2 linked regions of the Lacibacter sediminis genome follow. Each later gene encodes a partner of the first gene's protein in a complex. Links are inferred from orthologs where the notes say so. Each region holds a gene or a part of one and is shown on either strand. Other genes may lie near its edges. The genes, in order: secA and secY.

What was found.
Region 2: the proteins of secA (region 1) and secY are in contact, whole or in part, in a crystal structure (PDB 3DIN), measured with the Thermotoga maritima proteins. The link is inferred for Lacibacter sediminis from one-to-one orthologs. Residues at the interface, in WP_004082002.1 of Thermotoga maritima: Glu261, Ala262, Arg263, Lys300, Ala301, Arg302, Thr303, Ile304, Ile305, Leu323, Tyr324, Asp325, Pro326, Val329, Ser330, Tyr333, Ile336, Lys340, Phe345, Val349, Glu363, Phe364, Tyr374, Ser375, Gly376, Gly377, Glu393, Ile395, Thr482, Ser483; in WP_004081795.1 of Thermotoga maritima: Glu108, Gly109, Glu110, Glu111, Ala236, Glu237, Arg238, Arg239, Ile240, Thr241, Ile242, Gln243, Tyr244, Ala245, Arg246, Arg247, Val248, Thr249, Gly250, Arg251, Arg252, Val253, Tyr254, Gly256, Ala257, Ser258, Thr259, Tyr260, Leu261, Pro262.

What each region holds. Positions count from the first base shown.
Region 1 is NZ_CP060007.1:840,285-844,448, reverse strand. What follows is about bases 230-4,066. They hold secA (preprotein translocase subunit SecA), read right to left. Parts: upstream 3,760-4,066; coding sequence 430-3,759; downstream 230-429. Other genes in these bases: deoC (deoxyribose-phosphate aldolase), read right to left, coding at 230-351. In the rest of the region: more of deoC, read right to left, coding at 1-229. UniProt on the Escherichia coli protein: Required for protein export, interacts with the SecYEG preprotein conducting channel.
Region 2 is NZ_CP060007.1:3,774,805-3,778,042, forward strand. What follows is about bases 328-3,238. They hold secY (preprotein translocase subunit SecY), read right to left. Parts: upstream 2,498-3,238; coding sequence 1,157-2,497; downstream 328-1,156. Other genes in these bases: map (type I methionyl aminopeptidase), read right to left, coding at 328-1,094; rplO (50S ribosomal protein L15), read right to left, coding at 2,574-3,023; rpmD (50S ribosomal protein L30), read right to left, coding at 3,149-3,238. In the rest of the region: H4075_RS15940 (M20/M25/M40 family metallo-hydrolase), read right to left, coding at 1-228; more of map, read right to left, coding at 288-327. UniProt on the Escherichia coli protein: The central subunit of the protein translocation channel SecYEG. Consists of two halves formed by TMs 1-5 and 6-10.

The sequences.
Region 1 (4,164 bases):
GTGCGCCATGGGGATGATCGTTTCCCCTTCATGCTTTACAAAGTTCCAGTCGCCGTTTTTAATGGCTGAAATATTCGCCACCATATCAATTTCATCTACACCGTCAACAATCGACAATAAAGTTTCAGTCACCTTTGCTTCAATGGCTGAATAGCCGAACGGAAATCCGATGACCGTTGCTGTTTTCACCGATGAACCGCCAAGCAATCCTTTTGCAAAACGTGTAAAAGGCGGCGGTACACAAACTGCTGCAAAATTATAGAGGGTTGCTTCTGTGCAGAGTTGTTCAATATCACTGATGAGTGTGGTTGGTTTCAGAACCGTATGGTCGATATAAGAAGCAATGTTCATGGCGCAAATGTATTTTTTAATCAGTAGAAACCAGCTGGCGGAGATCAGCAAAAAAAACCTCCTGAAGGAGGTTTTCGCTTATAAATCTTTACCGTGACATTGTTTGTATTTCTTACCGCTGCCGCAAGGACAAGGATCGTTACGTCCGATTTTCGGTCCGGCAATAATTGGTTCCTGTTTTACATTTTCCGATGGATCATAGTAATCAGGGGTTTCCATCATTTCAGAACCGCCGCCTGTAGCTACCATATCTTCTTTGCGTTGACGCATCTTGCTCATATCAGTTTTCTGCTGACGGCCTTCACGAATTTGTCCGGCTGTATTTTCTTCAACAGGTAACCCTGCATGTGCAAGGAAGGAAACGATATTTTTGTTGATCTCACTGTTCAATTGCTCAAACAAGGTATAGGCTTCCACTTTATAGATCACCAACGGATCTTTCTGTTCGTACGTTGCATTTTGTACAGAAGTACGCAGATCATCCATTGCACGAAGATGTTCTTTCCATGCTTCATCTATAAAGGCGAGCGTTGCAGTACGTTCCAACGCACTTACCATCTCTGCTCCATTTGATTCGATGGTTTTGTTCATCGGTGTCAACACCTGCAAACCACGTTTCCCATCGCTGAAGGGAACAAATACATTTTCAATATGCGAACCTTGTGTTGCTTTAATGTTCTGGAACACCGGCAATGCATCTTTCTTCAACAGATCACTCTTACGCAGGTAAGCCGTTTTTGCTTCCACATACAATGCTTCTGCCAACGTATTGCTGTCAGCTTTATCGAGTTGTTCTGCCGTGATCTGTGTATCAATACCGAAGTTGATGATACAAGCCATCTTAAATCCTTCGTGATCGTTTTGCTCTTTGAACGAAGCGATCAATCCATCAGCAACAGAATAAAATGCATTATCTGTATCAAGCGTTAAACGTTCACCACTCAATGCATGGTTACGACGTGTGTACACTGCACCACGTTGTTTGTTCATCACATCATCATATTCCAGCAAACGCTTACGTATACCGAAGTTGTTTTCTTCTACTTTCTTTTGTGCACGTTCAATTGATTTGGTGATCATGCTGTGCTGTATCACTTCACCTTCTTTATAACCAAGTTTATCCATCATGCCGGCAATACGGTCACTGCCGAACATACGCATCAGATCATCTTCAAGCGATACATAGAATTGTGATGATCCGGGATCGCCCTGGCGACCGGCACGACCACGCAACTGGCGATCAACACGACGGCTATCGTGACGTTCAGTACCAAGAATCGCCAAACCACCTGCTTCTTTCACACCGGCACCGAGTTTAATATCGGTACCCCGACCGGCCATGTTTGTTGCAATGGTTACGGCACTTGGCAAACCAGCTTCAGCAACAACCTGTGCTTCACGGGCATGTTGTTTTGCGTTCAATACATTGTGTGGAATTTTTTTCACCTGCAGCATCTTGCTCAGCAATTCACTCACCTCTACTGATGTTGTACCAACCAGTACAGGACGACCTGCAGCACGAATAGTTTCTATTTCTTCAATGACTGCCTTGTATTTCTCACGCTTGGTTTTGTAAACAAGATCCTGCTTATCCTCACGCACCATGTTGAGGTTGGTAGGAATCTTCACCACATCTAATTTGTAAATGTCCCAGAACTCACCTGCTTCTGTTTCCGCAGTACCCGTCATACCACAAAGTTTGTGATACATACGGAAGTAGTTCTGCAGTGTGATGGTTGCATAAGTTTGTGTAGCAGCTTCGATGTGCACGTTTTCTTTTGCTTCAATGGCCTGGTGTAATCCATCGCTGTAACGACGGCCATCAAGAATACGACCTGTTTGTTCATCAACGATCTTCACCTGTCCATCTAACACAACATACTCCACATCTTTTTCAAACAGAGAATATGCTTTCAGCATTTGCAGAATGGTATGGATACGATCTGCTTTTGCTGAGTATTCATTTAAAAAAGCTTCTTTCTGACGTAACTTCTCATCAGCAGCAAGATCACTTCTATCTAAGGTTGCAAGAGAAGTACTGATATCGGGCAACACAAAGAAGTTTGGATCTTCATTGTCTTTGGTGATCATGCTCAAACCTTTGTCTGTAAGATCAACCGAATTGCTTTTCTCATCAATATGAAACAGTAAACCTTCATCCACCTTCGGCATTTCTTTTTGCTGATCGGCGAGGTAATAGTTCTCAGCTTTCTGCAATTTCACTTTAATACCAGGCTCACTTAAGTATTTGATCAATGGACCATACTTTGGTAAACCTCTCCATGCACGCATTAAAGCAAGACCACCGCTCTTCGGATCATCATCACCTTCTGCAATAGCTTTCTTTGCTTCATTTAAATATTGCTGCGCCAAACGTTTTTGTGCATCCACGAGTTTTTCAATACGTGGTTTCATGTTGTGGAACTGCTGCTCGTTGCTACCTGTACCAACAGGACCGGCAATGATCAATGGTGTACGGGCTTCATCAATCAAGATACTATCCACCTCATCCACCATTGCAAAATGCAACTTGCGTTGAACTTTCTCGGTTGTGTTCACCACCATGTTATCACGGAGGTAATCGAAGCCAAATTCATTATTGGTTCCGTAAACGATATCTGCTAAATATGCTTTGCGACGATCTTCACTGTTCGGTTGATGCTTATCAATACAATCAACTGTAAGTCCTAAGAATTCAAACAAGGTTCCATTCCACTCACTATCACGACGGGCCAGGTAATCATTCACCGTTACAAGATGCACACCTTCACCTGGCAATGCATTTAAGTAAGCAGGTAATGTTGATACAAGCGTTTTACCTTCACCGGTAGCCATCTCAGCAATTTTTCCCTGGTGTAATACACTACCACCGATCAACTGCACATCGTAATGCACCATGTTCCAGGTTACTTCCGATCCGCCTGCCAACCAGGATTTTTTATAAAACACCTGGTCGCCTTCAATACGCATATGTGGTCGCTTGATCACAAGATCCCTGTCTAATGGAGTAGCAGTTGCCTGCAACTCTTCATTATTGGTAAACCTGCGTGCTGCTTCTTTTACTACAGCGAAAGCTTCGGGATGAATTTCTTCCAGTACTTCTTCAATTTTTTTATCTCTTTCCTTACGCAGTTTATCTATTTCCTGGTAAGTGGCATCTTTTTCCTGGATCTGGTCTTCGGTAAATGCATCAGCTTTTACCGTAAGTGAAGCGATCTCTTCATCAATGCTTTGAAGATGCGATTTAATACGCTGTCTGAATTCCTGTGTTTTATTACGGAGTTCATCATTGGTTAAGCTTTGATACTGCTGGAAATAGTGGTTGATCTTTTCAACGATAGGCGAAAGCTTTTGTACGTCTTTTTCGCTCTTGCTGCCACCAAACAGTTTCGATAGGAATCCTAACATATGTATAGATTAATAAGTCAATTATTTTGATTAAAGCTTCCTTGTGTCAAATACAATGCAAAGTTTAAAACAGAGCCAATTTGACAGAAGCCCCTTTTTTACAGGCCGACAAAGGTAATGATTAACTGTTGAGTGCGATGAGCCCGATTAAATTTTGAACGACCTGAATACAATTAGAAACCACAGCTTTAGCATCCGTTTAAGCGTTAAGTAATTCACAATAAACCCGGCAAAAAACAGTTTACCCAGTAGCACGGCCAGCTGCCGCCACCGAAACGGTAGATTTGCCTTTTATACTGATTACTCAGCCAAAAGCAAACTTTTCGAGGCATTGACGTCTATTACTTTTAACAAATCGAAAAATAAATTATTGACGAATATTTTCGTATTTCGCATTTCAAACAC
Region 2 (3,238 bases), 2.9 Mb from region 1 along the record:
GGGTGTGAGTAGTTGGATATTTGTAACTCCACGCTTCTTCATTGCATCCATTATGAATGCAGCATTTTTATAGATGCCTACTGAATCGCCTACAATGTTTGGTAGCTTAAGAAAAGAAACAAATTCGGAAATGATGGCATGTTCATTGGCTTGCCTGTATTGCCTGATCTTTAATACATCCGGGCTTTGGGCCAATAAAAAATGAGTGCAGCACATTGCAACACTCATGAATATTATTTTTCGCATCATACACTTTTATTAGAAGTGTAATTTACTGATTTGTGCAATCAGTAGTAAGATGAGTCAAGATTTGTATTGGCTTTCTCAGCAGCTTCAATAGAACTGAACGATGAAAGTATATCAGCCTTTCCCTTCTTGATACATACATCATGTTCGTAGTGTGCCGATGGCAAACCATCTACTGTACGGATCGTCCAGCCATCCTGATCATGATAGATCTCTTTCTTTCCGAGATTGATCATTGGCTCAATAGCGATCACCGTACCTTCTTTTAATTTTGACCCTGTTCCTCTCTTTCCGTAGTTAGGCACTTGCGGATCTTCATGAAGATTACGACCTAAGCCATGTCCCACCAATTCACGCACAACACCATAACCGTTTTGCTTCTCTGTATAATCCTGGATGGCAAATGAAATATCGCCTACCCGATTACCATGCACAGCTTTTTCAATGCCTTTGTAAAGCGATTCTCTTGTTACCCGTAACAACTTCCTCACTTCATCACTTGTACTTCCAATAATAAATGTGTAAGCACTGTCGCCATGATAACCGTTCATGAATGCACCTACATCAACAGAAACAATATCACCATCCTTCAACACATTATTTGTAGGAAAACCATGCACTACTGCATCATTCACTGAAATACATGTTGCGAATGGATATGTGCCCTGATAGTTCTTAAACGAAGGCACAGCACCATTATCACGTATGAATTGTTCAACCCTTGCATCAACCTGCATGGTGGTGATTCCTGCCTTCAGCATTTTAGCAGCTTCTGCCAGAGCATCACCAACAAGCAATGCGCTTTTGCGGATCAATTCAATTTCTAATGGTGAACGATAATGGATCATAAATCTTTTATTGAAAAAACCCCGGCTTTACGGCCAGGGTTTCTTATATGTTATTCTGTTTATTAAATAGCTGAGGAAGATACGGTCTGGCGTCCTTGTATCTTTCCGCCCTTCATCAAGCCATCGTATTGTCTCATCAACAAATGTGTTTCAATTTGCTGGAGTGTATCAAGGATAACACCTACCATGATCAACAGTGATGTACCGCCGAAGAAGGTAGAGAAACCACTTGTTACACCGAGATTCTTTGCAATACCCGGTAAGATACCAACGATCGCAAGAAACACCGCACCCGGCAATGTAATACGATCCATGATCTGGCCAATATAATCAGCAGTTGGCTGACCAGGCTTTACACCCGGAATGAAACCATTATTCTGCTTCAGGTTATCAGCGATCTGCTTTGGATTAAAGATCAAGGCTGTGTAAAGGAAGGTGAATCCAATTACAAGAATTGAATAAATAATCATGTACCAGATATTACCATGATCGCTCAACGTAGCTGCAATACCTTTTGTAGCATTGAAGCCTGTAAGCAATGTAGGCAGGAACATGATCGCCTGAGCAAAGATGATTGGCATTACACCGGAGCTGTTCACTTTAATTGGTAAGAACTGGCGTGCACCACCAAACTGGCGGTTACCAACGATCTGTTTTGCGTAGTTGATTGCGATCTTGCGTACACCCTGTACAAGAATGATCAATCCCATGATGATTGCAATAAGTACAGCGATCTCGATCATGAAACGGATCAAACCACCACCTGCACTTCCACTCTTTGCATCAAATTCCGCAGCAATAGACGCAGGGAAACGTGCAAGGATACCGATCATGATGATGAGTGACGTACCGTTACCTAAACCTTTATCAGTAATACGCTCGCCCAACCACATTACAAACAATGTACCTGCAGTTAAAACGATCGTTGTAGATAACCAGAAGAATGGGCTGAATGAAGGAATAACAGCAGCACCTGCAATTTCAGGGCTCTTTAAATAAGTTACATAAGCACTTGCCTGGAAGATAGTAACAATTACTGTGAGGTAACGTGTCCATTGATTGATCTTCTTGCGGCCGCTTTCACCTTCTTTCTGCATTTTCTGTAACTGAGGAACAAGTATGCTCATCAATTGCATAAAGATAGATGCAGAGATATAAGGCATGATACCCAATGCAAAAATGGAAGCACTCGAAAATGCACCACCTGCAAATGAATCAAATATACCGAGGATACCTTCTTTAGCTTTTGTGTTTAATTGCTCTAATCCGTTTGGATCAACACCTGGCAAAACAATATGTGAACCCACACGGTAAACCAGTAACAACAAAAGAGTGTACACAATTTTATTGCGCAACTCTTCAATGCTCCAGATATTCTTTAGGGTCTGTATGAGTTTTTTCACTGGAAAAAATCTTTTTAAAAATTTGCTGAAAAGAAAAAAGACGCATTTTCATGCGTCGGGCAAATATCGGGAAAAATTACTTTACAATTTCAACAGAACCACCGGCAGCTTCAATAGCAGATTTTGCTTTTTCGCTGAGTGCGTTTACTTTGAACGTAAGTTTTGTTTTGATCTCACCATTAGCAAGGATCTTCACCTTGTCTGTACGGCTGATTAAATTATTCACATACAGGTTTTCAACAGAAACCTCAGTGATACCATATTTTTCAGCAAGTTGTTCAATTTGTCCGAGATTGAATACACGGTACTCAACACGATCCGGGTTTTTGAAACCACGCTTTGGAACACGACGTTGAATTGGCATCTGACCACCTTCGTGTGCCATTTTGCTTTTGTAACCGGCACGGCTCTGTCCACCTTTGTTACCTTTTGTAGAAGTACCACCCTTACCGGATGCTTCACCACGACCTAAACGTTTTTCTTTGTGTGTAGAACCTTCAGCAGGTCTTAAATTGTGCAGTTTCATCTTTAATTGATTTTGAACTTTCGGGGAATCACCCCTCGCATTAATAATTTGAAAATTTGTGAATTTGAAGCGTTGAAAATGAAAGAACCAGAATTTTCAAATTGGCTCATCATCAACTATTCAAATTAAGCTACTTCTTCAACTTTCAGGAGATGGCTCACTTTGTGAATCATACCTAAAACCTGTGGAGTTCCTTCAACTTCTTTGCTTGAGTT